Regions from separate parts of the Paenibacillus sp. NRS-1781 genome, predicted to be linked through region 1. Evidence: predicted binding sites of a transcription regulator. Region 1 holds the regulator's gene; each other region holds the start of a gene.

What was found. Region 1 encodes Rex, which represses fermentation and respiration genes when NADH is low (regulators of the CRP and FNR family bind a similar motif). Its sites were predicted from a motif close to TTGTGAAATATTTCACAA; they were not measured.
Region 2: adhE (bifunctional acetaldehyde-CoA/alcohol dehydrogenase) is a predicted target of Rex. The motif match lies at 914-931, and genes of this name have one in related genera.
Region 3: ACIFO6_RS02760 (DoxX family membrane protein) is a predicted target of Rex. The motif match lies at 4,971-4,988, and genes of this name have one in related genera.

Annotation. Positions count from the first base shown of each region.
Region 1 covers NZ_JBITPI010000049.1:156,469-167,067, forward strand. Annotated here, with positions in the region: gene ACIFO6_RS18900 (CCA tRNA nucleotidyltransferase) at 1-346, shown strand, start outside; gene ACIFO6_RS18905 (biotin--[acetyl-CoA-carboxylase] ligase) at 339-1,319, shown strand; gene panB (3-methyl-2-oxobutanoate hydroxymethyltransferase) at 1,658-2,539, shown strand; gene panC (pantoate--beta-alanine ligase) at 2,536-3,444, shown strand; gene panD (aspartate 1-decarboxylase) at 3,437-3,820, shown strand; gene ACIFO6_RS18925 (tetratricopeptide repeat protein) at 3,903-4,550, shown strand; gene dinG (ATP-dependent DNA helicase DinG) at 4,709-7,576, shown strand; gene ACIFO6_RS18935 (redox-sensing transcriptional repressor Rex) at 7,622-8,275, shown strand; gene ACIFO6_RS18940 (amidohydrolase) at 8,262-9,563, shown strand; gene ACIFO6_RS18945 (DUF5590 domain-containing protein) at 9,601-10,125, shown strand.
Region 2 covers NZ_JBITPI010000049.1:3-10,601, forward strand. Annotated here, with positions in the region: gene ACIFO6_RS18080 (Crp/Fnr family transcriptional regulator) at 31-747, opposite strand; gene adhE (bifunctional acetaldehyde-CoA/alcohol dehydrogenase) at 1,007-3,619, shown strand; gene pflB (formate C-acetyltransferase) at 3,947-6,208, shown strand; gene pflA (pyruvate formate-lyase-activating protein) at 6,274-7,032, shown strand; gene ACIFO6_RS18100 (stalk domain-containing protein) at 7,255-9,474, shown strand; gene ACIFO6_RS18105 (Fur family transcriptional regulator) at 9,726-10,217, shown strand; gene yidD (membrane protein insertion efficiency factor YidD) at 10,219-10,509, shown strand.
Region 3 covers NZ_JBITPI010000010.1:23,079-33,677, forward strand. Annotated here, with positions in the region: gene ACIFO6_RS02735 (amino acid ABC transporter ATP-binding protein) at 1-259, opposite strand, end outside; gene ACIFO6_RS02740 (amino acid ABC transporter substrate-binding protein/permease) at 252-1,700, opposite strand; gene ACIFO6_RS02745 (inorganic phosphate transporter) at 1,939-2,928, opposite strand; gene ACIFO6_RS02750 (DUF47 domain-containing protein) at 2,943-3,557, opposite strand; gene ACIFO6_RS02755 (DUF3048 domain-containing protein) at 3,750-4,850, opposite strand; gene ACIFO6_RS02760 (DoxX family membrane protein) at 5,095-5,613, shown strand; gene ACIFO6_RS02765 (dioxygenase family protein) at 5,713-6,504, opposite strand; gene ACIFO6_RS02770 (alpha/beta hydrolase family protein) at 6,597-7,421, opposite strand; gene ACIFO6_RS02775 (hypothetical protein) at 7,767-8,066, opposite strand; gene ACIFO6_RS02780 (hypothetical protein) at 8,264-8,692, shown strand; gene ACIFO6_RS02785 (ABC transporter substrate-binding protein) at 8,807-9,754, opposite strand; gene ACIFO6_RS02790 (FecCD family ABC transporter permease) at 9,843-10,599, opposite strand, start outside.

The DNA of each region.
Region 1 (10,599 bases):
TAGTTGGATTCGACTGTTAATTAAATGGGGACGGGATACCTCGTCAGACTGGCTTGAGCTTTACAAAACACTGCCTGCTTCGTTCCGCAAATTACCGCCACAGGCAGAAAAGCAAGTAGCGAGAATGGCTGAACTGGCAGAAGCGTGGACGAAGCAAACCGCAGTCGTTCGTATCAAAGATTTAAATATTACAGGAAATGAACTGGTTCAGGCGATGAATCAACCGGGTGGTCCTTGGCTCGGTCAGACAATGGAACGACTTTTGCTGGCGACCGCCTGCGGAGATATTCCAAATGTAACAGAAGCATTGCTTCAAGAAGCGAAACGGGTGATGAGCAGTGAATAATCATGAAAGACTGTTAGGCATACTGGAGGAAGATACATCAGATTATGTATCCGGGGAGGAAATCAGCCGCCGCCTCTCGGTGAGCCGTACAGCCGTATGGAAGCAGATCAACAAACTGCGTGAGCTGGGCTACAACATTGAAGCTTCCTCGCGTAGGGGTTATCGGATTGTGTCCCGACCCGATCGACTGGAAGTCTCTAAACTGGCATATATGCTAAATACCCAATCGTTCGGACAACGTATAGTTGTGCTGGACTCGACGGTCTCTACCCAGCAGGATGCGATGCGTCTGGCAGAAGAGGGTGCACAGCAGGGGACGGTAGTTCTGGCGGAGGAACAGACGGCGGGCCGGGGACGTTTGGGCCGAAAGTGGTTTTCACCTCGGGGCAAAGGCATCTGGATGAGCATTGTGTTGCGACCAAGCCAGCCCTTGGCCTTCACTCCACAGTTAACGCTGCTTACAGGCGTAGCGGTATGCAGAGCCATTCGTCGGTTGACGGGTGTGGAAGCTGGCATCAAATGGCCGAATGACCTGCTTGTTCATGGGCGCAAAGTGTGTGGTATTCTGCTGGAATCTGCAACAGAGGATCAACGGGTCCGCTACTGTATTGCAGGTATTGGCATTGATGTTAATTTAAATACAGAGGATTACCCAGAAGAGCTGTCACGGTTGGGGACATCCCTGAAAATAGAGGCTGGTCGCGAAATTGATCGTACTGCACTGATTGTCGCTGTGCTCGAAGAGATGGAGCAGCTATGTGCGCTATATGCGGATCAGGGCTTTAAGCCTATTGCTATGCTGTGGGAGGCGCTATCCGTGACGATGAATCGCTTCGTGCGGGCACATACGGGACAAGGAAAAGCGGTGGAAGGTACAGCCGTTGGTTTGGACCCTTCCGGTGCGCTAGTGATTGAAACGAAGCAAGGAGAGCGAATACAGGTCGTTTCCGGTGATGTACAATTGCAGGGGTAGCCTTAGCTGAGCATAGCGACTATAATTGTTCTTTTTCTATGCAAAATTTCACGTGAAAAAGCGGATGTTTTTTGTTATACTGTGCAGGAGGCGGCATCGGACGGTCCGAGCTGCACTCCGGGGCACATGCTCCACCACTGCAAGCAAGTTAGACCATCATAACTTCATTTGAAGGTTACGTTGGATTCTGCTCTGAGCCGAACAGGACCGAGACAGAAGGGACGATCTCAAAATGAGTGTCTTTTTTGGCTGTTCGGACCTTTTGATGACGCAATTGTACAGGCGCTCATAAAAGGTTATTTTTTGTGCCAAAAAAAGATGGAAGGGAGCCATGTACCATGGCAGGCAAGCAAGCACTGAATATTGTGAAAATGAAAAAAATGAAGCAGGAGGGCATTCCGCTGAGTATGCTGACCGCCTATGATTATCCCTCGGCTAAAATAGCCGAAGAGGCGGGAATTGACATGATTCTCGTGGGTGACTCGCTGGGCAACGTCGTACTCGGCTATGATTCGACCATTCCCGTAACACTGGATGACATCGTGTATCATTCCCGAGCGGTAGCCAGAGGCGCGGAGCATACGTTTATTGTAGCGGACATGCCGTTTATGACATATCACAGCAGCGTATCGGAAAGCCTTCAGGGCATCCGTCGGCTGATGCAAGAAGGACATGCGCATGCTGTCAAATTGGAGGGCGGTACAGAGATTGCCGACGTCGTAAAAGCGACTGTTCAGGCAGGCGTGCCCGTACTTGGTCATATCGGTCTTACACCACAGTCGGTCAATCAACTTGGCGGCTACCGCATTCAAGGCAAGGACGAAGCGGACGCACGGCGGCTGCTGGCAGACGCCAAGGCGCTGGAGCAGGCGGGTGCCTTTGGCATCGTGCTGGAATTGGTGACTGAGGAAGTGGCAACGGCTATTTCCAAAGAACTATCCATTCCGACCATCGGAATTGGTGCAGGACGCGGATGTGACGGTCAGGTGCTTGTTTATCACGATCTGATTCAATATGCTTCACCTTATTACAACAAACGTTTTGTCAAAACCTATGCCGATGTTGGCGGCTTGATTCGCACCAGCATTGAGCAGTATGTGAGCGATGTGAAGGGACGAGCCTTCCCGGCTAAAGAGCATGTGTTCAGCGCCGACGACAGCGTTGTAGAGGCTCTCTACGGACACAAGATAGAGCAGGCAAAGGTGGAATCTCGGTCATGATTATCGTAAGAGAAGTGGCTCAGCTTCGACAGGCAATTGCTGAACGTCGGCAGCTTGGTGCTGCTACACAGCAACATACAGTCGGCTTTGTGCCGACGATGGGGTATTTGCATGAAGGCCATGCAAGTTTAATGCACAAAGCGCGTGAAATGGCAGATACGGTGGTACTGAGCATTTTCGTCAACCCGATTCAATTCGGGCCTAATGAAGATCTCGACAGCTACCCCCGCGATGAAGAGCGTGATTTGGAGGTGGCGCGGCGTGAAGGTGTGGATATCGTATTTTTGCCAACTGTAGCAGAAATGTATCCGCAGCCAACCCGTACGAAAATTCGCGTATCCTCTTTAACGGATCGGTTATGTGGTGCTTCACGTCCAGGGCATTTTGACGGTGTGACCACCGTGGTTGCCAAGCTTTTTAATATGGTAGGTCCTGATCTGGCCTTCTTCGGCATGAAGGACGCGCAGCAGGTAGCGGTGCTCCAGCAGATGGTGACCGACCTCAATATGAATGTCACCATCGTTCCTTGCCCCATCGTCAGAGAGGCCGACGGTTTGGCCCTCAGCTCGCGTAATGTGTATTTGAGCGCGGAACAGCGAGAGCAGGCGTTGGTACTGTCACATTCACTGCGTAAGGTGTGTGAAGTGAGCGAGGATGTTGTGCAAAACTCGCTTACGATCCTTCAGCTGTACCAAATGGTGGAGTCCACTATTACTTCTTCACCTTTGGCAGACATTGACTACATTGAAATCTTAACCTTCCCCGGCCTGGAGCCCCTTCCTCCCGAGCAGCGGCTAAGCGATGTTGAAGAAGACATCATTGTAGCCCTGGCTGTAAAGTTTGGGAACACCCGGCTGATTGACAATATAAGAATACAGAAGGCGGAGGTGCTCTCCCATGTTTAGAACGATGATGAAATCCAAAATTCACCGGGCGACGGTTACCGAAGCCAACCTCAACTATGTGGGTAGTATTACCATTGATGAGGATTTAATGGAGACTTCCGATCTGCTGGAGAATGAAAAGGTACAAATTGTGAACAATAACAACGGAGCCCGGCTGGAAACCTACGTTATTCCAGGACCGCGTGGCAGCGGCGTAATTTGTCTCAACGGCGCAGCAGCGCGTCTGGTGCAGCCTGGAGATACGGTCATTATTATTTCCTACGCTTCCATGTCGAATGAAGAGGCCAAAACATACAAACCGACCGTTGTATTCGTCGATGAACATAATAAACCGGCCCAAACGGCCAACAAGGAAGTACACGCCACGATCTTGTAATGAATGGGAGTACGGATGAAACCCGCCCTTTAAGCGAAAGATGTGAGTGTATTAATCCATCTTTCGTAAGGGCGGGATGCACATGTTCCAGCATGTATTCGCAGAAATGAACAGCATGTTAGATGATATCGTGAAGCATTACCCATCAGCCCAGGGCTCCCGCAGGCAGGAGTTGCTACAGCACTGGAGTTTGCTGCGGAGAATGAGTGATGGAATTATGGATGAATGGCTGGCCTTTGAGGAAAAAATGGTTCGCCTGCGGGCTGCCGGTTTTTCCACAGAGTCTTGTATGTCTGGCACGGAGCTATCTGAAAAGGCACTGCCTGAAAAGGAGCTGCCAGCCTTTACTCGGGGTCAAGGGTATTACCAACTGCTCATGTATCCTGAGGCCATCTGTCAGTTTGAACAGGTGCTACAGCATTTTCCGAACAGCTGGCAGAGCCGTATGTATATGGGGATGGCGTATTTTCAACTGGAGGATACAGCGGAGGCTGTGAGCCAATTTCAGAAGGTGCTGCACCTGACAGAGCAGTCCGGGCTGAAAGCGGTCATCTATAATGCTCTGGGCTGTCTTATGGCGAAGCAGGCTGATGTAGAGGAGGCGCAAAAATGTTTTGCTCTCGCGCATCAGTTCGATCCTGCATTGCTCGAGCCGCTGCACAATATGGAGGCCTGTTTGTCTGGTGCCGAAATGCTTCGGTACGACAGCTCCATGATGACCTGGCTGTAGTTGTCAGACTTCCGATTGAGACGAGGCATGCCCACCTTCACAGGCGGTGTGTGCATCGTCTTTTTTGGCTGCCTTAATTTCCAAACAGGCGATCTTCTGATATGCTGTTATACAGAGTTATTATTTTTGTATGTGTCAAAAGAAAGGATTAAGCCCGAATGAAATTTGCGGTATTGGATTTTGAAACGACAGGCACCCAGTCCGCGGATGACATCATTCAAGTCGGACTTGCAATTATAGATCATGATAACAGCATTTCCCGTGTTTACGGTTCTTATGTGAACCCTGGCAGATCCATTCCGCCTTTTATTACCGGGTTGACCGGGATTACAGACGATGACGTCAAGGAGGCTCCTGCCCTTGAAGAGATGATGATGGAGCTTGTGCCTATGCTGGACGATGTCGTGCTGGTCGGTCATAATGTGGCGTTTGATTTTAATTTTTTGCAAAACGCTTTGGATCGGTGCGGGTACTTGCCGTTTACTGGAAGAATTTTGGATACGATGGATTTTCTGAAAATCATGTTTCCATCGCTATCTTCCTATCAGTTGGGTTTTGTTTCTTCTGAGTTCGGGCTGGCGCATGACCGACCTCATCAGGCAGACAGCGATGCGTTGGCTACGGCTGAAGTGTTTTTAAAATGTCTGGATGAGCTTCACGCGCTGCCTTTGATTACGATACAGCGGCTCAGCGATTTGTTCGCGGAGGAAGACAGTGACCTCGGATGGTTTTTGGACGGGGTGCGTGAAGACAAAGAGCATGATCCTATTCAGGATTTGGAAGGTCATCAGTTTTTTCGTCAGCTTGCGCTGAAGGTAGAGGATTGGACGGAGCTAAATGCCCCTCGCAGAGAGGACGATCCCAATCCGCTGGCAGGCGTTTCCTTTGAGGAATACATGGATGATGTGCGAGACAATTTACGTTCATCCTTGAGCCAATATGAGGAACGCGAAGCGCAGACGCAAATGATTGAGGGTGTCAATCAGGCGCTGAGTGAGGACAAGCACCTGTTGATCGAGGCGGGTACGGGGACAGGCAAGTCCCTCGGTTATTTGCTCCCTTCGCTATATCACAGTGTGAAAAATGGACAGCGAGTCATGGTTAGTACGCATACGATCAACCTGCAGGAGCAATTACGCGAGCGTGATATTCCGATGCTGACCAAGGTGATCCCTTTCCCGTTCCGGGCTGCCATTTTTAAGGGCCGGGGACATTATTTGTGTCTGCGTAAGTTTGAACATAAAATAAACAGAAGAGACTTCGCAACGCCGAAGGAAGATTTAATTACAGCGGCCCAGATGATTGTCTGGCTGACGTTAACAGAAACCGGTGATGATGAAGAATTGAATCTGAGCAATCGTGGCGGAGATTTTTGGGAAACGGTGGCCAGTGATTCAGAGTCCTGTCTTGGTCGTTCTTGTCCATGGTTTCGCAAATGCTTTTATCATCGTGCGCGCCACGAGGCGGGAATAGCCGATGTGGTCATTACGAATCATTCCAAGCTTTTTACGGACGTAAAAGCGAGTCATCAGCTGTTGCCGAGCTATGAGCATCTGGTCATTGATGAAGCGCATCATCTGGAGGAAGTCGCTGGTAAGCACCTGGGCATGCATATGAAATATTTCACACTCGTGCATACGCTGACCCGGTTGTTCAAGGACAGCAAGAACGGACAATTGCCTTCGCTGCGTCAGCAGTTGGCAAAGTCGGGGCATGAGAAATCGACCGATTGGGCTTCTACCATTGACCAACTGTATCCGCTCGTGCTGGAGGTCAAGGAGACTTGGGATCTGCTGAGCGACAAGCTGTTTGGCATGCTGCCGGAGCGAAGTGATGCGACACCGGGCGAAACAGGGCAGTTTTCTTCCCGTCTCAAGCCGTCGGCCAAGCCTGCCAAGTGGGATCAGGCTGCTGCGCTGGAAAATCAGCTTTATGTAACGATGAGCGAAATTTTGCGCAGGGGCGACAAGCTGATGCTCGATGTGAAGGAAGAACATGACGATTATGCGGCTGACAGCCTCATTACAGATATTACGGGGCTGCTTAAGGATTTGGCAGGCATTAGGGAAAGCTTGCGCTTTTTCATGCGGATGGATGATGAGACGACCGTATATTGGCTCGAAGCGAGCGGACAGTTCCGCAGCAAGTCGCTACAATTTTATGCGGTGCCCGTCGATGTGAGCCGCCAGCTGAAAGAAATGTTTTTTGACAAGAAAAGGAGCATTATTCTGACGTCTGCTACCTTGTCGGTGGATAAGTCGTTTCAGTACATGACCGATCAGCTCGGCTTGCAGGAGGCCGCAGATCAAGGGCGGCTGATGACTACGCAGCTCCCGTCACCCTTTAACTACAGGGATCAGGTGTTGCTAGTCATTCCAAGGGATTTCCCGAGCGTGAAGGGCAGTGTAGGAGATGAGCATTTTGTAGATATGCTCGTCAGCTCGCTAGGTGCGACTGCCCAAGCGACGCGGGGGAGAATGCTCGTTCTCTTTACCTCCTATCGCATGCTCCGGCAGGTGTATGAGCCGCTTAAGGAGGCGTTAGCATCCAGTGACATCACCGTGCTGGGGCAGGGCGTGGACAGTGGGAGTCGCAGCAAGCTGACCCGACGTTTTCAGGAAGCTAAAGCTTCTGTGTTGCTGGGAACCAGCAGCTTTTGGGAAGGCGTCGATATTCCGGGCAAGGCGCTGACGTGTCTGGCTATCGTCCGCTTGCCGTTCCAACCGCCCAATCACCCGCTGCTGGAGGCTAAAAGTGAGCTGCTCCAGCAGCAGAAGAAAAATCCTTTTATGAAGCTGTCTGTTCCACAGGCTGTCATTCGCTTCAAACAGGGATTTGGACGTTTGGTACGTACCGCGAGCGACCACGGGGTTGTTATCGTTTATGATACGCGTGTGATCGAATCCTATTACGGGAAGCACTTTTTGTACTCGTTACCGGGACCAAAAATGGAGCATATGCCGACGGAGCAAATGGTGCCCCGTATCGCCGAGTGGCTCCAATCCGCCCCGGAGACAGAGGTATAACGGACGGACATCTATATATATCCGTTACAATTAGGGGGAGCATGTATGAAATCAGATAAAATTTCAGAGGCTGTCGTACGGAGGTTACCCGTATATTTACGTTATCTGAATGCACTGCACAAACGGGAGGTGGCTACGGTCTCTTCCCAGGAGTTAGGACAAAGACTGGATTTGAATCCGGCTCAAATTCGTAAGGATCTAGCGTATTTTGGAGATTTTGGCCGTAAGGGTATCGGCTATGATGTTACTTATCTTATCGAGAAAATACGCCATATCCTGAAAATCGATCAGCAAATTAACGTGGTATTGGTCGGAGCAGGTAATCTGGGGCAAGCCCTTTCGAATTATAATGCTTATTTAAAAGACAATATGAAAATTGTAGCAGTATTTGATGCTGTGCCAGATAAGGTCGGAACCAAGATCAATACGCTGGTCGTACAGCCAATGGATGAACTGGAAGCGACCGTGAAGGAACAAAACATTCGGATCGGGATTATTACCGTACCGGATTTTGAAGCTCAGAACGTGGCTGACAGGCTCATAAATAGCGGGATTGGAGCGATTTTGAACTTTGCCCCGACCACTCTCAAAGCACCAGCAAATATTCGAATACATGTCACAGATTTTACAACAGATTTGTTAAGCCTCGCTTATTATTTGGAAGACGGAAAGGAAGATATGCAACATGATGGAAAATAAATGGATGATTAAGAACGGCTCTTTTGCCGTGAACAGACCGGAAGCGGGGGTAATCCACGGCTATATGATCGTGGAGGACAGCCGCATTACCTATATTGGCGAGACTTTGCCAGCGGGTGAGGAAGAGACGGAAGCAATTGATGGTAACGGGCTGCTGTTTTTACCTGGCCTGATTAATACACATGGTCATGCGGCGATGTCTCTGCTGCGCGGGCATGGGGACGATCTGGCTCTTCAAGTATGGCTTCAGGAAAAAATGTGGCCGATGGAAGCCAAGTTTACGTCTACGGATGTGTACTGGGGTACGTCCTTGTCCGTGCTGGAAATGCTGAAAGGTGGTACAACCACCTTTTTGGACATGTATGATCATATGGACGAGGTGGCTCGTGTAGCTGAAGAGTCCGGCATTCGTGCCAGTCTGATGCGTGGAACGATTGGATTATGTTCGGAGGAAGAGCAGCGGATCAAGCTGGCTGAGGCTGTGAATTTTGCGCGTAATTGGCATGGAAAAGCAGACGGTCGCATTACGACTATGATGTCTCCGCATGCGCCGTATACGTGTCCGCCTGCGTTTATCGAAAAATTCGTGCAGGCTGCGCATGAGTTGGACTTACCGTTGCATACGCATATGTCCGAAACGATTGCCGAAGTAGAGCAAAACGTACGCGACTACGGCTTGCGCCCGGTTGCGCATTTGGATAAGCTCGGCTTTTTCTCCCGTCCATCGCTTGTTGCCCATGCTGTTCATTTGAATGACGAAGAAATAGCTTTGTTGGCTGAACGTGGTGTAGCGGTTTCGCATAATCCGGGCAGCAACTTGAAGCTGGCGAGCGGTGTGGCAAGAGTGCCTGATCTGCTCCGTGCAGGCGTTACTGTCTCTCTCGGAACAGACGGTCCCGCCAGTAACAATAACCTGGATATGTTCGAGGAAATGCGTCTGGCTGCACTCATTCACAAGGGAGTATCTGGCGACCCAACCGCAGTTCCTGCGGGTGAGGCGTTGCGTCTAGCAACGGAGTACGGAGCGAAGTCGATTGGCTTGAATGAGGTAGGGGCGCTGGCAGCAGGCAACAAGGCTGACTTTATCGCGCTTGATCTCAATCAGGCTCATTTCTTGCCGCGTACGGATCTCATTTCCCATGCGGTATACTCTGCAAGCGCCAAAGACGTAGCCCATGTATGGGTTAACGGTCGTCAGGTTGTGAAAAACGGTGAGTGCCTGACTATGGATGAGGAACGTATCAAGCATGAGGCACAAGCCGCCTTTGAAGGGCTGCTGTCGCGCTAATTCAGGTGTCACATCCCCTTAGAGAGGAAGCACAGGTTTGAAAAATAAGAAAAAATGGATAGTGGTCGCCATTCTGGCCGTCATACTGATCCTGGTCAGCATTTTCTGGTATTATTCCTATGTTACTCAAGACCAGGTGACTGAGAGAAATGCCGCTATCGTAAAGGCCAAACAATCGGGTGGTCTGGTTACCACGACTCAGACGTGGAAGTCGGTGTGGGATCAGGTATACTGGGTAGTTCAAGGGAAAAATGCTCAGAATGAAAATATTATGGTGTGGGTCCCTTTTCAAAAAGTGGAGGGTCAACCTAATGTGCCTGTCGCAGATAATAGCAGTGTTCATACCGAGCTACTGAAAAACGGAGTCGACGAGCAAAAAATGACAGCCATGATCCAGCAACAGCTTCCAGGTATAGATATTGTAAGACTTGAGCCGAGTGTGTTTAACGGTCAATATGTGTGGCAGTTGTTTTACGATGACGGCAGTCATCATTACTATACCTTTTATCGCTTCTCGGATGGGGGAGCGATGGGGATAAAGTATATTTTGCCTAATTATTAGAGTGCTGTGGGGAGTGGCTGATGGTGGTTTGGGAGTGCTAGGAGCGCTGCGTAGTCCATTTGATCTTACGATCGCTGTTGCTTCTTCAGATTCAATGGCTCATTCCGCTGGCTGACCGCCATGATGCCACTCCAAGCACCACTCTTTTCATTAGAGCTGGTGTAAGAAGGCACGGACGCCGCTGCGTTTATCTCCGTTTTGGGTTTTACACGCTAAAAAGACGTAAATACGATGGAATTTCGTATTTACGTCTTTTTAGCTAACACCCCTCGCGAAGCTTGGCTGCAAGCCAGCGAAGCATCTTTGCCTACCTACCCAACTGCCCTCCTAGGGCAAAATTCATCTTTATGACTGTGCAGCAGCGGAGTGGAGTGGAGGATTTGAATCTGGAGAAGCGATAGCGTTCGCCTTTGTCATGGGATTCTAACCGTTAAATGTTTTATATAATCAAAAGAATCCCATGGCAACAGCGAT
Region 2 (10,599 bases), 160 kb from region 1:
GTAGCCTCCTACTCGATTAAAAACTAATTATTAGATCCGGCAAATCTCACGCGGGCACAGCTCACAATGACATATACCTTGCAGCATTTCCAAATCCTTTACGACGATCATGCCATTATCATATTCAACTGCATTTTTTTTACGCAAATCACTCAGCATCCGGTTTACACTTTCGCGGGTGGCACCGATCATATTGGAGAGGTCAGTATGAGTGATTTTTTTATGAATAAGGATATGTTCCCCATGAGGCTCTCCATAAGTGTTACACAGACGGATTAGCGTGGAGCATAGAGCACCGGGCTTGCCGTACATCATCAGATCGCGGAATTTGGTCTGAGTTATACGGTGGTGGGACCCCATCCATTTCATAAAGTCAATGGCAAAATCACAGTGCTGGCAAATAAGCAGCTCCAAATCCGTATGATCGACAACACCGATATCACTGTCCTCCAGAACTTCGGCAGAAAAGGAGTGCTTGGTACCGAAAAATGGATCAGCTTGACCAATCAGATCGCCGCTTTGGTACATATATAGTATAAGTTCCTTACCCTCATCCGTTGTTTTCGTTACTTTCACGCGTCCGCGCTTGATATAAAACAGCTTATCCGCTGTATCTCCTTCCCAGAACAGATGTGAGCTTTCTGGCATGACCCGATCCTTCATCATCACTTGCAGTCGGTTGAAGCTGGCCTCCGAGAAGCAACAGGTGTTGCCGCGGGCTTCCATTACGTTTGTAGGGTTTCTCATCGTCCATTTCCCCTTTGTTTCCTTTGTTTTTTTATCTGCAACTTGATCAATTCAAATTCATTATATACCTGTGCTATGCGTTTTTGGGGCAAGAAGAGGGGGTAAAAGTGGCAGAATTCCAAACTTTGTGATTTAATTCACTTCATAAAATAAAATTTTAAATAGATTGTGAAAAAAATCACAATATCTCTTAAAAAGCTGTGTTACGATCAGTGTGTGAACAAGAGATAGTACACGAGATAACAGGAGGATGAGGGAAATGGCTGTAAAAAACGAGGTAATCCAAAAAGAGCAAAGCGCTGAGCAGTATATTCAAACACTGATTGACCGGGGGAACCGGGCACAACAGGCTTTCATGAGTATGAATCAGGAGCAGATTGACGAAATCGTACAAGCTATGGCACTCGCAGGGATGGATAAGCACATGCATCTGGCGAAGCTGGCTGTTGAAGAAACAGGACGCGGTGTGTACGAGGACAAAATCACCAAAAACATGTTTGCTACAGAATATGTCTATCATAGTATCAAAAATGAAAAAACCGTCGGTGTCATTGAAGATAATGACTTTGACAGTTTTCAAAAAATAGCAGAACCCGTCGGCATCATTATGGGGATCACTCCAGTGACTAATCCGACTTCAACTACAATGTTCAAAGCGTTGATTGCTATTAAAACACGTAATCCGATCATTTTCGGTTTCCATCCATCTGCTCAATCGTGTAGTGCGGAAGCAGCTCGCGTCTTGCTTGAAGCAGCCGTCAAACATGGTGCTCCAGCCGATTGTATTCAATGGATTGAAGCTCCATCGATGGATAAGACAAATTCACTCATGAATCACCCGGATGTGGCGCTGATTCTGGCAACTGGTGGATCAGGCATGGTTAAGGCGGCATATAGCTGCGGTAAACCTGCTCTGGGCGTAGGTCCTGGTAACGTGCCTTGCTTCATTGAAAAGACAGCGGACATTAAGCAAGCTGTGACCGATCTCATCCTCTCCAAATCTTTTGATAACGGTATGATCTGTGCTTCCGAGCAAGCGGTTATTATCGAAGAGCCAATCTTCGAACAAGTCAAAAAATTGATGATCGCTAACGGTTGCTACTTTGTAAATAAAGAAGAAGCAGCTAAGCTCACTCAAGGAGCTATGAATGTCGAGAAATGTGCAGTGAACCCAGCTATCGTCGGGCAGTCTGCTGTAAAAATTGCTGAAATGAGTGGTATCACAGTACCAGCAGGAACTAAAATTTTGGTCGCTGAGATTGAAGGGGTAGGAACAAAATTCCCATTGTCTGCGGAAAAATTGAGTCCTGTGTTGGCTTGCTATAAAGTGAAAAATGCGGAACAAGGTATTCAACGCGCGGCTGAAGTCGTGGAATTCGGGGGCATGGGCCACTCGTCCGCTATTCATTCGAACGATGAGGACGTTATCGCTCGGTTCGCAAATCGTTTGCAAACAGGCCGTATTATTGTAAATGCACCTTCCACACATGGTGCGATCGGTGACATCTACAACACCAACCTTCCATCGCTGACACTCGGTTGTGGTTCGTACGGACGTAACTCGACTTCGTCGAACGTATCGGCAGTCAACTTGATTAATGTGAAAAGGGTGGCGAAACGTACGGTGAATATGCAATGGTTCAAAGTACCTTCCAAAATTTATTTTGAAAAAAATTCGACTCAATATCTTGCTAAAATGCCTGATATCACACGTGTAGCCATTATCACAGACCCTATGATGGTGAAACTCGGATATGTGGATCGTGTCATCCATTATTTACACCAACGCCAAACACCAGTAGCTATCGAAGTGTTCTCGGAAGTAGAGCCAGATCCATCGACAGTTACGGTAGAACGTGGTACTGAAATGATGAGACGTTTCCAACCGGATTGTATTATTGCATTGGGCGGCGGTTCGCCGATGGATGCGGCTAAAGGCATGTGGATGTTCTATGAATACCCAGATACTGATTTCAACAACTTGAAACAAAAATTCATGGATATCCGCAAACGGATCTACAAGTACCCGCGTCTTGGTCAGAAAGCACAATTTGTAGCCATTCCTACAACCTCGGGTACAGGTTCGGAAGTTACGTCGTTCGCAGTTATTACAGACAAAAATCAGGGCAACACGAAGTATCCGCTGGCTGACTATGAGCTGACTCCTGATGTGGCCATTATTGACCCTGAGTTTGTATACTCGCTGCCTAAAACAGCTGTAGCGGATACAGGTATGGACGTACTGACACATGCCATCGAGGCCTACGTGTCTGTAATGGCTAGTGACTACACAGATGGTCTGGCAATTAAAGCCATTCAGCTGGTATTCCAATATCTGGAGCAATCGGCTCTGAGTGGCGACAAACTGGCTCGTGAAAAAATGCATAATGCTTCCACGCTGGCAGGAATGGCGTTTGCCAATGCATTCCTGGGTATTAACCACAGTCTTGCGCACAAATGGGGCGGACAATACCATACAGCGCATGGTCGCACGAATGCCATTTTGTTACCACACGTCATTCGTTATAATGCGAAAAAACCGACGAAGTTTGCTTCGTTCCCTAAATATTCGCACTTTGTTGCGGATGAGCGTTATGCAGAAATTGCACGCATACTGGGACTGCCTGCCCGTACAACGGAAGAAGGGGTTAACAGTCTGATCGAAGCGATCCGCAAACTGAACAAAACACTCGGTATCGAGGAATCGTTCCAGCAAATCGGCTTCGATGCGAAGGATTTTGAATCGCGTGTAGATTATCTGGCTGACCGTGCTTTTGAGGATCAATGTACAACTGCGAATCCGAAGCTGCCGCTGGTTACCGAATTGGCTGATGTATACCGCAATGCCTTCTACGGACGTTTTGACCAATAATATATAGGTACGAAGAGGCTTGTGACTAAGCATTTTCCCGTTAATACCAACGCAGGCTCTCTATAATAGAGGGCCTGTTGGTTTGGGAAGGGAGGTGAACGGCAAGGATAAAAGTACGGGCGTGAAGCTAAAGAAAATAAAGTGATAAATGTCACCTATATTGTGATTTTTGTCACATACTACACTCTATCATTATTCTACAATAAGGGTGTAAGAAAGGTCCCGACACTGAGCGTAAGGCATCGGTGAAAAGGCCGGGCTCGAGACACAATTTTAATGTGAAAAAAATCACAAGTCCGGAAGACCAAACAATTTGGAGGGATTTACATGTCGGTGATTGAGAGAGAATTACAAGAGCAACAATCTGGCTGGAGAGGTTTCAAAAAAGGTAAATGGACTAAAGAAGTCAACGTCAACGATTTTATTGAAACCAACATCTTACCTTATGTCGGTAACGAAGAATTTCTAGTTGGCCCTACCGCCAACACAACTGCACTGTGGGATATTGTATCCGATCTTACCAAAAAAGAGTTGGCAAACGGCGGCGTGCTTGATGTAGACGTGAATACGCCATCCACCATTATTTCACATAAGCCGGGCTATCTAGACCGGGATAAAGAACAAGTTGTCGGTGTACAAACAGACGCTCCATTCAAACGCTCTTTGCAGCCGTTTGGTGGAATTCGGATGATGATCGACGCTTGCAAAGCCTATGGCTTTGAAGTACCGCAAAGCATTGTTGATATCTTCACTCATATTCGCAAAACGCATAATCAGGGTGTATTCGACGCTTATACCGATGATATGAGAGCAGCTCGTAAAGCGGGTATTATCACTGGTTTGCCAGATGCATATGGTCGTGGTCGCATTATCGGTGATTACCGTCGTGTAGCACTGTACGGCGCAGACTTCCTGATTAAAGACAAAAAGGCTCAACTGAAAAGCCTTGAAGTGGACTCCATGGAAGAAGATGTAATTCGTCTGCGTGAAGAAATTTCCGAGCAAATTCGCGCTTTGAACGAGCTGAAACAAATGGCTGCTGAGCATGGTTTTGACATCTCAAAGCCTGCTAACAACGCGAAAGAAGCTTTCCAATGGGTGTATTTTGGCTATCTGGCAGCGATCAAAGAACAAAATGGTGCAGCAATGTCCTTGGGACGTGTATCTTCCTTCCTTGATATCTATACTCAACGGGATCTGGAAGAAGGGGCAATGACAGAAGAGCAAGCACAAGAATTGGTCGATCATTTCGTTATGAAACTGCGTATTGTTAAATTCCTGCGCACACCTGATTATAACGAACTGTTCAGCGGAGACCCAACATGGGTAACTGAATCCATTGGCGGAATGTCCATTACTGGAGAAACCCGGGTTACTAAAAACAGCTTCCGTTTCTTGCACACCCTGTACAATCTGGGTCCTGCACCGGAACCAAACCTGACTGTACTATGGTCAGAAAAATTGCCTGAAGGCTTCAAAAAATATTGTGCCAAAGTATCCATTGAAACCAGCTCCATTCAGTATGAAAATGATGATTTGATGCGTCCGATTTATGGCGATGATTATGGTATTGCTTGTTGTGTGTCGGCAATGAAAATTGGTAAACAAATGCAATTCTTTGGTGCCCGTGCCAACTTGGCTAAAGCTCTGCTATATGCAATTAACGGCGGTGTGGATGAAAAATCAGGTGCTCAAGTGGGTCCTGAATATCCTGCAATTACAGGTGAAGTGCTGGATTACGAGGAAGTGCTGAGCCGCTTCAAGCCCATGATGGAATGGTTGGCAAAACTGTACATGAACACTTTGAACGTTATTCACTTCATGCATGACAAGTACAGCTACGAACGGATTGAAATGGCGCTGCATGACCGTGATATTGTCCGTACGATGGCTTGTGGTATTGCTGGTCTGTCCGTTGCAGCCGATTCCCTGAGCGCTATTAAACATACGAAGGTGAAACCGATCCGTAACGAAAAAGGCATCGCCATTGACTTTGAAATTGAAGGGGAATACCCTTGTTACGGTAATAACGATGATCGTGTTGATAACATCGCAGTAGAACTGGTAGAGTCCTTCATGGGCATGATCCGCAAGCACAAAGCTTACCGGAATGCGATTCCTACTCAATCTGTATTGACCATTACTTCCAACGTGGTGTACGGTAAGAAGACAGGTACAACACCGGATGGACGTAAAGCTGGCGAACCGTTTGCACCGGGTGCGAACCCAATGCACGGTCGCGACAAAAAAGGTGCCTTGGCTTCCCTTAGCTCCGTAGCTAAATTGCCTTACGAGCACAGTCTGGATGGTATCTCGAATACCTTCTCCATCGTGCCTAAAGCACTGGGTAAAGAAGAAGAAACACGCAAAACGAATCTCGTTTCCATGATGGACGGCTACTTTGGAAGCCATGCGCATCATCTGAACGTCAACGTGTTTGCTCGTGAACAATTGCTGGATGCGATGGATCACCCAGAAAACTATCCACAGCTTACAATTCGTGTGTCGGGTTATGCCGTTAACTTTATCAAGCTGACTCGTGAACAACAGCTGGATGTTATTAACCGTACCTTCCACGGTACAATGTAACAAAGCTTTACGTATTATATATTACAATGACGCACGCATAGCGGATGCGGGAAGGAAGATGCAACATGCTGAAAGGTCACATACACTCATTGGAAACCTTCGGGACCGTCGATGGTCCCGGCATCCGCTTCGTGCTTTTTATGCAAGGATGCTTGTTAAAATGTCAATATTGCCATAACCCGGATACTTGGGCTTTAAATGAAGGCAATCCAATGACACTGAAGGAGGTATTGGCTGAAATTGAGCCATATTTAGCCTACTACCGTTCTTCGGGAGGCGGATTGACCGTATCCGGTGGAGAACCGACACTGCAAGCTCATTTTGTAGCAGAGCTGTTCAAAGAAGTGAAGCAACGCTGGAATTTGCACACGACGCTGGACAGTAACGGTTTTAATGACGCAGGCCGTATCCAAGAACTGCTGGACGTAACGGACTTGGTGTTGCTGGATATTAAGCATATTGACAACGACAAGCATATTAAGCTTACAGGCAAGTCCAATGACCGTATGTTAAGTACGGCACGCTGGTTGTCTGAACAAGGACGCAAGATGTGGATTAGACACGTGTTTGTACCGGGTATTCATGATGATGAGCAGGATCTGCTGAATTTGGGACGGTTTATCGGAACGTTGAACGGAGTCGAAAAGTTCGAAATTTTACCCTACCATCAAATGGGTGTATACAAGTGGGAAATGCTCGGCAAGGTGTATCCGCTGGAAGGGGTTCCGTCCCCTACAGATGAAGAGGTTCAACGGGCTTATCGTCTCATTGAAGAGGGCCGGTTGGAGACTGCAGGGATACATGTCGCCGTCCGTCTGCAATAATGTTGAATGACTGTTAAAATACTTTCTGTTTATGAAGCCGCCGCCCCATCAGGTCAGATGGGGCGGCGTTTTTTTTATTGTAGTATTTCTTGCAGCCACAGGAGAAAGATCCCTTTTTTTTATGTTCAGCAAAATTCCCAGCAACTTTTGGGCAACATCCGCGTCTAATAGTATGACTTTTTACGGGGATGATAATAATTTGGTAATAGAAGGAGACAGACAATGAATTTCAAGAAATGGACCATGCTCACCGCGCTTGCGGTAGCTCAGGTGGCTGCAGTAGCCCCTGTAGGAGCAGAAGCAGTATCCACTGTTCAATCCACCGATTCGGTTAGCGGACAGCAGGCTCAGGCCAATGTCACAAATTCCGGCGTTGATAATAGCATCGGGGGACAAGATAGCACTGGAACACAAAATGACATGGTGACACCTGTTAACACAGGCGTATCCAATGATCCATTGTCCGGTTTGCCGACGGATACAACCAACGGATCGAACGTATCCAATGATGTATACGGTGGGGACGGAACGCTCACCAACCCTGGTGGTTCTCCAACATCCATGAGTGCAAATCAACTGATTTTGTATTTGAACAGCGCAAAAATGGAACAAAACGGACAGGTGTACACGGCGACTCAGCCGATGACAGTCAAGGACGGTGTTTCTTATGTAGCAATCCGTTCGCTTGTCAGCCGCGTCGGATTACAGTTTAGTTATGACACTGCTACCAAGGAAACCGTTATCACCCAAGGTACAGACGTGCTACGCTTCAAGACTGACAGCAAAATTTATACGGTTAACGGTGAGGCTCGACAAATGAAGGGACCGGCATTCCAGCAAAAGAACGTATTTATGGTGCCGTTGACTTCTATTACACAGGCCTTGAATATTCCTTATACTGTAAATAATACAACAAAACAGGTTATTATGGATTTGAATCAAAAGCCAAAAGCTTCCTTCACGGTTCAGCAAAAAGAAATCTATGCGGGCGAAACCCAAGTTACGTATTTGACGAAGGAATCTTCTCCTACAGGTCTTCCTATTGTGAATCAACGTTGGGAAGGCAAGCAGGACGTATTTCAAGAGCCAGGTACATATGCAGTTACCTATTCTGTTCTTGACTCCGCAGGGAACTGGAGTGATCCATACTCCGTGACCATCACAGTAAGACCGCCCAACCAACCGCCGGTCGCTCTGTTTACGACTGATAAAAAAGAATACAAAATGGGTGAAAAAATTACCATTACCGACTTGAGTACGGACGATGAAAATGCCATCACCAAGCGTGACTGGGTGAATAAGAAGCTGGCGTTTTTCGAGCCGGGTGATGTGACCATAACGCTGACCGTGACTGACAAGCATGGTGCAACAGGTACTGTAAGTCAAACGATTAAGATTACGAATGAGCTGCTATACAACGAAGATGATTTCAACAAAATCTTTACACCTTTTGGTGATAAATACAGTGTAGACGGTAGTCAGGTGCCTACCATGGCTACCATTCCGGTAACCAGTACATCTGCACCACGCCTTCTGATCCGTGCTAACAGCCCAGAACGTGTATTCCAGGATGGAATTGTGTATCAGGAAATGGGATCAGGCAGCACACGTATACTCGTCCATCATGTGAATGAAACGGGCAGAGATGTAAAAATGTACGTTATCGCAACCAACAATAATATTACTGCTGCCAATCTGAACGTCGAAAATTCCGGTTTCGCCGGCCCATCTGAGTTTGCGACAGCTGCGGGTAAGATTTCGATTCAGCGGTACTTTCAATCCATGCAGGATGGAAGCAAACGTTCCAGCACAGTTCTGAATCCAGGCGAAAGCCGCATTATTTTACAGGATTTAAATGCACAAAAAATTAAGCAAAAACAGGTCATTTCTCTCTTATCTGACTTGTATACGGATCAACCTATTCAATACACAGTTGTTGTGTTAGATGCAAATGCAGATCCATTAATTGCAATGCCTACTCTGGCAAAACTGCCTAAGGACGGAATTCATAACCGTGGAACGTATGCGAATTCGGATATTACGCTTGAATATACGGAGGAGGTTGGTAAAACAACTCAGCGTATCGTTCTTGGCGACAATAAAGTAGACCCGAACCTGCTTGGTTCAGACGGTCTGGACGGTTCTTCTTCCTCCAATGCGGGTAATTTTGGTGTTGTGTATAAGGTTAAACTGGATCGCGTAGCGCCGTATTCCCTGATTACATTTAACCCGCGTGGTGGTGAATACTCTGGCTATGCTATGGTAAATAATCAGGTCGTGGGTATCCCGACGAACGGCTCCGTGTGGGCTCCGAATGAGATGAGTGTACTGTATCGTACAGGTCATATCGAGGAGAGTGTAGAGATGTATTTCACTGCGGCTGCGGGCAGTAACTTGCCAGTTTCCGTGGTAGTTATGCCATTACCAGCTATTAAAAATTAATATGAACATCCGGTTTTGTTTATCGGTTTAGACCGAAGGGTCTCATCATTCACCGTTTAAAGTCAGATCACTTACAGAATAAAGACGTTCTCCTGCTGTGGATTCGGTTTCAGCACAGGAGAACGTCTTTTTCTTTATCAAGAGTGCGAATATCTCTTATAACTTTGGCTTTAATCGTGGTATAATAAGTAGATGCAAGCCTAAGCCTGCATCAGATAACCTGAAACTACAGACAGGGGAGGGTGAAACGCATGCTGACAAAGGATGAGATTATCGCAACAATGTCCGCTCAGGGGCTGCGTATTACGGATCAGCGCAAGACGCTGGCCACGTTATTTTCCGAGAATGAAGGGTATCTGTCCCCAAAAGACGTTTATGAATATATGGGTAAAAAATACAGCGGACTCAGTTTTGACACCGTTTACCGTAATTTGCGTGTGATGCAGGAATTGGGTGTGCTGGAGCAGGTATCTTTTGAGGATGGGATGAAGTTCAAGGTGAGCTGCAATGAGCATCACCACCACCATCATATGATTTGCCTGAGCTGTCAGAAAACTTTACCGATCTCTTTCTGCCCGATGCAGATGACAGATACGACAGATCAGTTCCAAATCGTTGAACACAAGTTTGAGATTTTCGGTTATTGCAAGGAATGCCAGAAGAAGAACGGGCAAGCAAAAGCTAATTCTAATGGGGGATACAAACAGGCGAGCGGTCACACTCACAGCCACGGAGGCTACTGAAATGAAGATTACCACACGCAGAGTGGTTCAAGCTCCGATTAAGTTATACCGATCCTATATTTCACCATTAAAGCCACCGACCTGCCGCTTCTATCCGACGTGTTCCCAGTACGCGTTGGAGGCGGTGGAGGTGCATGGTGCGTTCAAGGGCTCCTGGCTGGCCGCCAAACGTATAGCAAAGTGCCATCCCTTTCATCCAGGCGGTGTAGATCTGGTGCCTCCTGCTAAAAAGAGGGCGAATAGATCCGATAAAGATCGTTTTGCTGACCGTACCGGGAAGGGATTGACTTGACATAGCTATGCGGGTTTGGTTATATTTTGGATTATAATGTTTTCCTGCGAAGGGATGAGTAGGGTCTGACGTCCAGTACAGAGAGCCGGG
Region 3 (10,599 bases), on a different contig from region 1:
GCTGAAACACCATGCCTATATTTTCACGGACCTTGTTAATGTCCACACTCTTGTCACTCAAGTTGTAGTCATCCACGATGACCTCGCCTGCGGTAATTTCCTCCAGCATGTTCACACAACGTAAAAACGTGCTTTTCCCCGAACCCGAGGGGCCAATGACGCAGACAACCTCGCCTTCCTGTACTTGCATATCAATGCCTTTCAGTACTTCGTTACTGCCATAGCTTTTTTTCAGGTTCTTGACGATAATTTTACCCACGGCGAACTCTCCCTTCAAGACGGTTGGAAATTTTGGTCAGGACTGTAATGACGATAAGATACATCACCGCAACCACCAGCCAAATATCAAAGGATTGGAACGTCCGCGCAATAATGATCTTACCCGATTGGGTCAATTCGACCAGGCCGATAACGGACAAAATCGAAGTATCCTTCAACGTAATAACCAACTGATTGATAAACGACGGGATCATGATTTTCACAGCCTGCGGCAAAATGATTTTGAGCATAGCCGTCCGGTATGGCAACCCAAGAGAACGAGCAGCTTCCATTTGTCCCGGATCAATGGACTGAATACCGCCACGGATGATCTCCGTCACATAAGCTCCCGCATTCAGAGACAACGTCAGTACAGCCGCGACAAAGAGCGGCATTTTAAAATCCAGTGCCTGCGGAATACCAAAGTAAATAAAGAAAGCAAGTACGATCAGCGGAATACCACGGAATACATCGACAAAAACTGTGGCAATACCACGGAACAGTTTATTGTGACTCACCTTCATAAAGCCAAACACCAGACCCAGCACAAAAGCTACCAGCAGGGATACAAGTGTATACAGCAGCGTATTTCCCATTCCTTTGATCAGCGAAGGCAGGGAAGCGGAAATGAGTTCCCAGCGCCCACGTTCAACAGGTGCCGCACCTTTACCGGATTCGCCCAGATACTTGGACATGATTTTGTCATATTCCCCGCTGTTGCGGAGATTCACAAGCCCTGCATTAAATTTCTCCACCAACTCCTGGTTTTTCCCTTTATTTACAGCGAAACCGTAAGAACCACCTTTTTCCTTATCCGTCACAAGCTTGAGTCCATTATTCTGTGTCACTCCGTATGCCAGCACCGGATAATCATCAAAACATGCAACTGAGTTTCCAGTCTTAACCTCATCGTACATTTGAGAGGAATCATCGAACGGAACCGTCGTAAAGCCATATTTGGCCTTAATGGACTCTGCGAACGTGTAGCCTTCGGTTCCCGTTTTGACAGCAACACGCTGCCCTTTCAGGTCCTCATAGCGCTTAATCGTATCATTATCCTTACGGACCGCCATGACGACACCTGAATCAAAATACGGTTCAGAAAAATCAAATTTTTGCTTACGTTCATCTGTAATACTCATCCCGGCAATAACGCCGTCCACTTGATTCGTTTCAAGGGCCTGCACTGCCGCATTAAAGCCAAGAGGCTTGATGGTATAGTCAAAATTCTGATCCTTGGCAATAGCAGCCAGCAGATCCATGTCGATTCCGACAAATTTACCGCCTACATCTTCAAACTCAAAAGGCGCGAACGTTGTATCCGTGCCGATATCATATTTTGTTATGTTTTCTGCATGTGCCACTACGCCAAAATTACCGGCCAGGGCAACCACAAAAAACAGACAAATCATGAGTGCTATTATTTTTCCGGATTTTTGCATAAGTTCCTCCAGTCAGTTGAACGGTTCAAAGTTTTTTGTTTATTCTACAGGAGTTATCAAAAATTGACTACTTTGATGTCAGATATTTTTTGAAATGTTTCATGAACCTCTCTGGTCGAGTAAGGTTTACTGGGCCTGTGTTTGTTCTTTAATGCCAATAAGCCCCTGCCGCAAAAAGCGGACGGAGGCTTATTGTGTATCCCATAGTGTGTACTTATTCCCTAGAAATAATGATGAACTAAAAAAGAATTTTGAAAATCAGTCCTGACAATAAAGCAGAAATTGGAATGGTAATAACCCAAGTAATGATAATTCTACCAGCCAACGACCAACGCACAGCGGAAAAACGCTTCGCAGAACCAACACCCAAAATAGCCGAAGTTATCGCATGAGTGGTGCTTACTGGTAAATGAAGCAGCGTGGCTGTGAAAATAACCGAAGCTCCGGAAATATCAGCGGCGAAGCCATTGATCGGCTCGATTTTAAAAATCTTGGTGCCCATCGTCTTGATGATCTTCCAGCCCCCAATAGACGTACCAAGCGCCATTGCTGTTGCGGCCGAAATTTTAACCCACATTGGCACTTCCAGATGATCCTGATACCCCGCTGAAACGAGTGCAAATGTAATAATCCCCATTGCCTTCTGAGCGTCATTCGTACCGTGCGTGAACGATTGAAGCGCTGCCGTAATGACCTGCATCGTGCGAAAACCTTTATTCACCGTATGCGGACTGCGACGAGCAAAAACGTATTTTAAAATGATCATCACAATATAACCAATAACAAAAGCAATCAGCGGGGAGAAAATAAGTCCCTCAACAATCCCGATGAAGCCACTCCAGTTCAATTTCTCTGATCCCGCACCTACATACACAGCCCCGGCCAGCGCACCAATCAAGGCGTGGGAAGAGGATGAAGGAATACCGAACCACCATGTGAGCAGATTCCAGATAATCGCTGCGATCAGTGTCGCAATGACGATATCAATCCCGTTCGTAAGCTTGGTAGGGTCAGCCACACTGCCACCAATCGTCTTGGCAACCCCTGTAAACAATATGGCTCCCAGAAAGTTCATAACCGCAGCCATAATAATCGCACGACGCGGCGTCAACGCACGGGTAGATACCGAGGTTGCGATAGCGTTCGCCGTATCATGAAAACCGTTAATAAAATCAAATGCCAGAGCAAGAAAAATAACAATACCCAATACCAGTAAACTTGTATCCATGTAAAAGGACTCCCTTACGAGTTACGCATAATGATGGATTCCAGCATATTTGCAACATCCTCGCATGAATCCGTTGTCGTTTCTAGGCGTTCATACAATTCTTTGCGTTTAATCAGTTCAATGGGATCAGTCACAGTTGCAAACAGGTTTTTGATGCAAATACGCAACAGCTCATCCCCCTGATTTTCCAAATCATTCAGGCGAATGGTGTATTCACGAATGGCCAGCAGCTTCTTCTGTGAAAGCAAATGTACAGCCTTCTGGATTTCATAAGCCGACTGACGCAAAATATCAGCGAACTGCACAATATACTCGTCCGGCTCCGTAATGTTGTACATATAAAAACGAGAGGCCGTCGCTTCCAGACCGTCCAGCACATCATCCATGGTCGTTGTCAGTTCCATGATATCGTCGCGTTCCAGCGGCGTAATGAAGGTCTTGTTCAGCTCAGTAATAATCGTGTGTGTGTAATCATCACACTTATTTTCATACTTCTTCATTTCATTAGTAAACAGAACCACATCTTGAAGATTTGAAGTATGTTGGGCAAAGTAATCGGCTGCTTGCACGATTGTATCTGCCATATTTTCCAACGTCTCGAAGAATATATCCTTTTTCTTCAATCTCATTAACGATTACCCCTTTACGAAAATATCCGCAACCTGTTTCGACTGCATTAGACAACCTTTGCTATCTTATCACACTCATCAATGTTTTTGTAAAGTTTGTAAAGGCAAATTTCATAATATTAAGTATACATTGCCCGACAAGGAAGTTCATTATGCGACAAATTATATCTAGAAAGGTGGATTATGGATTCCTCATTTTACTTCTACACTTACATGCTCGTTCAGCGAAACGTCCGCCGGAACCACATGTATATAGGATGTACCTGGTACCAATGGAATTTCAACTCCATTTTTCATAAAACGAATAGCATCACCGGGCGTATGCTGCCACTCGGCGTGTATCAACTTCCCTTGTTGAAACAACATAGCCTCTCCACCGCCTTTAAGCTCAACGCTCAATCGACCTACATCATCCAGCATTTGGTGCCTGGTGCTCATCACAATGACATTGGCCGCAGAGAGCTGCTTGTTATTGTTTTGATCCACATGTGACTTTTCGTTCACAAAACGCTTATATTGCTGATCTGACGGATCGTAGATGTAAGATACCTTGTAGCTTTTAAGCAAAAAGCGGATTTGCAAAGATACTGCCTCCCCGTCTCCCATGATCGAAGCTTCACCGAATTTAAGGTAGTTATATACCGGAACCACCGTCTGCTTGGCGTAGCCTTTACTTTCGCTTCCTTGGCGAAGTCTGTTCACATCTGTGTACAGATTGTGTGGAGGACGGCGATCCTTGCTTCTCCAGAAGTAAGCTCCCCCATTCGAAATCTCATCCAGATGCTCTTTTCGTTGCTGCTGTAAAATCGCATAGGCATCTGTACTTCCCCCGGCGTGTATCGGCAACGCCCCGTAAGTTTCGCCCAGCTCAATCAGATACGGCCGGATGCTGCGGACCGGACCTATTTTCACATCACCACCATGACTTTGGAAAAAAGCTACCAAACGTGTAATTCCACCTTCTGCGAGAACTTCATATACCATGTCAGCCTCGCTAAGTCCCGCCTGAGGTCGTGCGGCTGGAGCATTATTAATCATAATCGCAAGCGGTCGTTCCAGAACACGCTGCTCCACCGGAAGGCCGGTAAGCGGAGCTGTAAATGCCGGAATATTCGTTTCCTTGGACGGTTCAAGCGCTTCCGGCTGTGTTTGTTGCTTAATGGGTTGGGGCACGGGTTCTGATTCACCCGATTTGGACATAGCAGAACAGGACATCATGGTCATACATAGCAAAACCGAGGTCATCACACGCAACCATTGGCTTCGATTGAAAATGGGCCCGAACAAATTCATCCCTCCAGTTAGACATTTTTCTCATTATAAGCGTTATTTCCTGTTTTTGTCTTGATTGAAGCTCCTCATCACTATAGAATACTTATCTGAAGACATTAAAATTTAAAAAATATTCATACTTTGTGATTTTTATCACAAATAACTGTAACTGAACCTAATACAATAAGGGTGTAGCAGAGATGATCATCCCAAACCAATGAAATACAACCAACATTATAAGAGATAAGAAAGAGGAGTGGTTTGAATGTTTAACAACTGGTTGCGAGAAAATAAAGTAGCGATGTGGCTGCTGACTGTAGTACGGGTTTATCTGGGTTATGAATGGATGACCCATGGACTTGAGAAGCTGACTGGCGGATTCGATGCAGGCGGATTTATCTCGGGGGCCATTGCTAAGACAGGCGGAGAACACCCCGCTGTACAAGGCTGGTGGGGTTCGTTCCTTGAAGCCTTTGCTCTACCCAATGTCGGTCTGTTCAACGTCCTGATCCCACTGGGTGAGTTCCTGGTCGGAGTTGGCCTGCTTCTTGGTACACTGACTACATTAGCTGCCTTGATGGCAATGGTTATGAACTTCTCGTTCCTATTCTCGGGCACAGTAAGCACCAATGCAATCTACCTGCTGTTTGAAATCTTCCTTGTCGTTGCTGGCGCAAACGCTGGACGGATTGGCTTGGATCGTTGGGTATTGCCCTTCCTGCGTGGACTGTTCCGTAAAAATAAAGATACCTTTCCAGCAGATCCTGCTCGAAAAATAGCTTAAGCTACCCAAAAAAACAACCGTTACCCTCCGGGCTAATGGTTGTTTTTTTGTGCAGCTATGCTGCCGTGGTTTATAGATTCGAACGTTCTTTTTTCACATTTACGTATCACGTTCTTGACCGAAAACCCAACAATTGAGACTCAGTGAGCCCAGGACATAGGACTGAAAAAGCTTCTGCGCCGAGCGCTGGTCATCCGCAGCCCCCATCGCGTAAAACAGCGGCGAAAAATGCTCTATCCCATAAGAGGGAACCGCCTGTTTGGCATAAGGAGCCTTTTTATCATATTGGAACAAATGACGTAAATTCCATTCCTGAAGCTGCTGACCGATCCAGTTATCATATTGAACCGCCCAATCTGCTGGCTCATTCGTCTGCTTGAGTGTTCGCAAGTTGTGGACCAATCCGCCGCTTCCGATGATCAATATGCCCTGTTCACGCAACGGTGCCAGCATCCGCCCAATCTCATACTGCTCCTGCGGAGCACGTCTGGAATCAATGGAGAGCGGGACGACCGGGATGTTCACATCAGGATATATATGCCGCAAAACCACCCATGCTCCATGATCCAGTCCCCGGTTCCGTACCGGCTGGTGGAACAGGTTATGCTGACTGAACAGATGCTTTATCTCCTCATACAGCTTCGGATCGCCTGGTGCAGGGTAATCAAGTGTGTACATTTGTTCAGGAAAGCCATAGAAATCGTGCAACGTCGCATGCCGGTCATCCGCCCCGATACATTGATCAGCACTATCCCAATGCGCGGAAAAGATGACTATTCCTTTGGGTCGGGGCAGGCTCGCGCCCAGCTCTGCAAGAAAGCTGGTGTATGCGTTGTTTTCTAAAGCCAGTGTCGGTGAACCGTGCGCAACAAAAATTGAGGGTAATGTCATCGCTGCCAACCTCCACACGCCAGTATAGTGTTACTCTTCCATTTTACTCCGGTGGAGGCGTAATTTCCAATACAATCCGTTGCAGCCTGAAATCAGATCATCCAGTGCTGCCAATCCCGCTGAATATTCTCCTGCTCATCCAGCCATTCCAGCGTCCGGTCGATCAACCGCTGTCGCTCTTTACCGGAGGAGAAGGTGTGGTCTCCCTGAAAAATAATCTCTTTGTCACAGCGTCCCTCTTGACGCATCCAAAATACCTTTTGGAACAGGAATGCATAGTCCACAGGAATGATATCATCCGAGGTTCCGTGAATAACGAGCACATCGCCGTTAAACTTGACGGCCTCCTGAAACGGCTGGAACTGGGCAAGCGACTCAAAATATGAAGGTGTGAACTTATAGCCCAGATAGTCGGCCTGACCGCTTTTCACGGACTCATCGTACACGCTCCGCTCCGTAATTTTAACAATGTCATTGAACGGGTAGCCGACCGCAGACCAAAGCACCAAATTTTGTACTCTCTTGTCCCGTACCGCTGTGAGAAGAGCGACCGCGCCACCCAGACTGTGACCAATCAGCGTCACCTTGGTCGGGTCGATATCTGTACAATTCACCGCATAATCGAGCACGGTACGTGTCTGATTAATCATCGACTCCAACCCCTGCTTACCGTATTCACCCGTGCTTTCCCCGCAACCCGCAAAATCAAAGCGCAGGACAAAATATCCCCCTTCCGCAAGCTCACGAGCAGTCTTCACGAATAACCGATCTACCCCGATCCGATTGCCCACAAATCCGTGACATATCACTACGAGCGGTACCCGTCTCTGACCGTCTCCTTCATTCGGATTGCTTGGATAATGAATCGTTGCGGCCAGCTCCTCATTTTCAAAGCGAATTCCAATTTGCCGTTCCATCATGATTGTCCCCCTGTTTCAAGCTTCACCGTCACCAAGCTGTATGCTGCATGGGCACCCCCACCTTGTGAAGCTTCTTGTAATGATTAATGATTGATAATTAATGATTTAATGCGAATATGTCAAACGTATATTGTAACATGGATGCTCAGCAAAATATCCATTCACTTTAATTCCGATAAGTTTAATAAGTTTTATAGTAAAATCAGTCTATCATTGCCCTGCTTCCTTGTCAACCTGTCAGTTATAACGGAGAAAAAGGGAATAAATGGCGCTCCCCGCAACGAATAACGGAGAGCGCCATATTACATTACTTGGTAGGGAAAGTCACTTTCATCCCGCAGACTATTCGTAGCTGTTCCTGAACATTTCGTGGGTCTCCGTACGCCCCTCCCAGTCCAACCTGCAGGAGACACCGCTATTCTGATCCTCATGCCATAAGCTGCGGTAGCTCTCTTCACCCAGATCACCTGCAAACTCGGTATCCTGAGCCCATTCAGCATCATTCAGAATACGGTACGTCGGGGATGTTCCCTGAACGCTCCGATGACTCACGTTCACAGGCATGGCCTCCACGCTGTTTCTAACTGGAGCGGCTTCCAGCCGTTTATTAACCGTATAATCCGCCTGCTTATCCAGCTTCATGATGCCACATCCTCCCCACATTTACATTCAGGATGCCCCGCGTGCTCACCCTTTATCCAGTTTGTGGAGAATGCTGCGGTAATATACATTGCGCAGATAAAGCCTTTTGCCATCCGCAGCTTACTCACGTATACTGTTTTTGTTACGTATTGGCGGTTCCGCCAGACCGGAATACGCCCGCAAAGCAGGAGGAAGCAATGAATAAATCCAAAAATTATACACTTATTGCATGGATTTCCTTGTCCATGTTTTTCTTGACACAGGCAATCATCGGATGGTTTGTAACGTTTACAGGCGGAGATGTTGCTCCTTTTGAAAAAGTTAACCTGTCCACTCTGATCATCATCGCCGCAGGAGCCATCTTGCTGGTTGAAACGCTGATGAATTTTATGGACCGCCCGGAAGAAGGAGAGGAAGCACAGCAGGACTATACGCCCGTGAAGCCCCGCATAGACCTCAAATCCATCTTGCTGTATGTCGTGTTAGTCGTGGTGATTCTCGTCGCCGGGCTGGCCCTGCGCCGCGTACTGCCCGTGTTCAGCATCTCGCCCTGGGTGAATCTGATCCTTGCCGCCATCGGCTTCATCGGTCTCAAGCCGATTTTTTTACGCAAAAAACATTCATAAGACGCAAGCCTCATCTGTACTTGGAGCTGCCCGATTTTTGTTCGTGCCAAAAAGCCGTATTCCCCGCCTGCAATAAGATGCATCAAGGGATACGGCTTTGCTGTACGCTAAAGCTTATTTGGAAAAGAGCTGCTCTGCATTATCCAGCGCGATTTTGTGTCCCATCGCCGAATAGTCCAGCCAAGGCTGTCCGTCCAGCATGTAAACATGACCCTGCTTCACTGCTTTGAGTCCTTGCCATACCGCGTTTCCTTCCAGCTGCTTGTACACCTTTTGGGCATCCGCACCTTTACTGATAATGACAAAGATCGCATCGGCATCATAATCCGGCAAAACCTCCTGGGATACGACCTGATATGCCTTGTTGATCTTTTCCACACCCTTGGCTGGCTTCAGGCCCAAATCCTGATACAACAGCGGGCCTACCGGGCGCTTCATGCCCATTACGCGGACTTCCTTCGCCGTCACACGTACAGCCATCACGGTTCCGTCGCCGATTTTTTGATGAATCAGCTTTTTAACTCGTTCCTGCTGAGCGTCGTAATCTTTCAGGAAAGCGTCCGCCTGCGCTTCATGCTTGACCATAACAGCTATTTTTTTCAGTTGGTCCTTCCATGTGCCCTCATCCAGATCAAAGACCTCGGTTGGCGCGATTTTTTCATACTTGGCTACATCGGTTCCCGAATATTTTTTGTCGAGAAAAATATGATCAGGTTGCAGCTCCAGCACAGCTTCCATATCCGGGTCTGTGACAACGCCCAGCTTGCGGGTATTTTGGAGACGATCTTTTACATGCGGCAAAAAGTCCTTCACATCTCCGCCAATGACCGAACCAGCCGGAGTAATGCCCAGCGCCAGCAAATTGTTCGTTAAATGAATGGACATCGAGGCAATACGCGAATCCGCGCTGACCGTTTTCTCACCGTTGTCCGCCGCTTTCGTATCGGCAGCTTGGTTGTCTGCTGCTGGTCCACAAGCGGATAGCATCACCATACATAAAATAAGAACCATGCCCACCCATGAACGCTTGAATCCTGAATAATAGGAACCATTATTTGTCATTACTATTCCTCCTATGTCATAAAATCTCCATATAAAATGATCTATATAGAAAGCTTCAGCTTGTTGGTTTATGTACCTATTCCATCCGTCATTTCGTACGGGACAGCAAAAATAAAAAATACGGAGCCCCTACCACAGCAACCACCACACCCGCCGGAATCGCATTCGGCTGAAACACAGAGCGTCCAATCGTATCCGCAGTGACCAAAATGACGATTCCGACAAAGCAGGCCACCGGCAGCAAATGCTGATACATTGGCCCAACCAGACGGCGAGCCAGATGAGGCGCAATAAGCCCAATGAAGCCAATACCTCCAGCCATAGACACACTGGCGCTGGATAGGGCCACGGCTGCACCCAACAGCAACAGCCGCTGACGCTTCACACTCGTACCAATTCCAGCCGCCGTCTCGTCGCCCAGCGACAGATTGTTCAGGCTGCGCGTCTGTGACAAAACGTAGGGCAACACAATAACTATCCACGGCAGCAAAGCCGCCGCATGTATCCAGTCCCGGCCCCATACGCTGCCAGCCAACCAGCGTGCGGTGAACGCGTAAGTATCCTCATCGAGCCGCAAGGACCAATACAGCGTTATAGAGCTGAGGCCCGAGGCTACTCCGATGCCGGATAGAATCAGACGCACAGGCACGATTCCTCTGTTCCGGTTATAGGACAACAGCACGATCAGCACCGCCGCCACGACACCTCCTGCAAAAGTAAACAGGGGGATCAGCACGGCTGCCGATCCTTCAAGATCGCGAAAGAAACTGACGAACATCACCAGTCCCAACGCAGCGCCCGCGTGAAGCCCCAGCACCCCCGGGTCAGCGAGTGCGTTCCGCGAC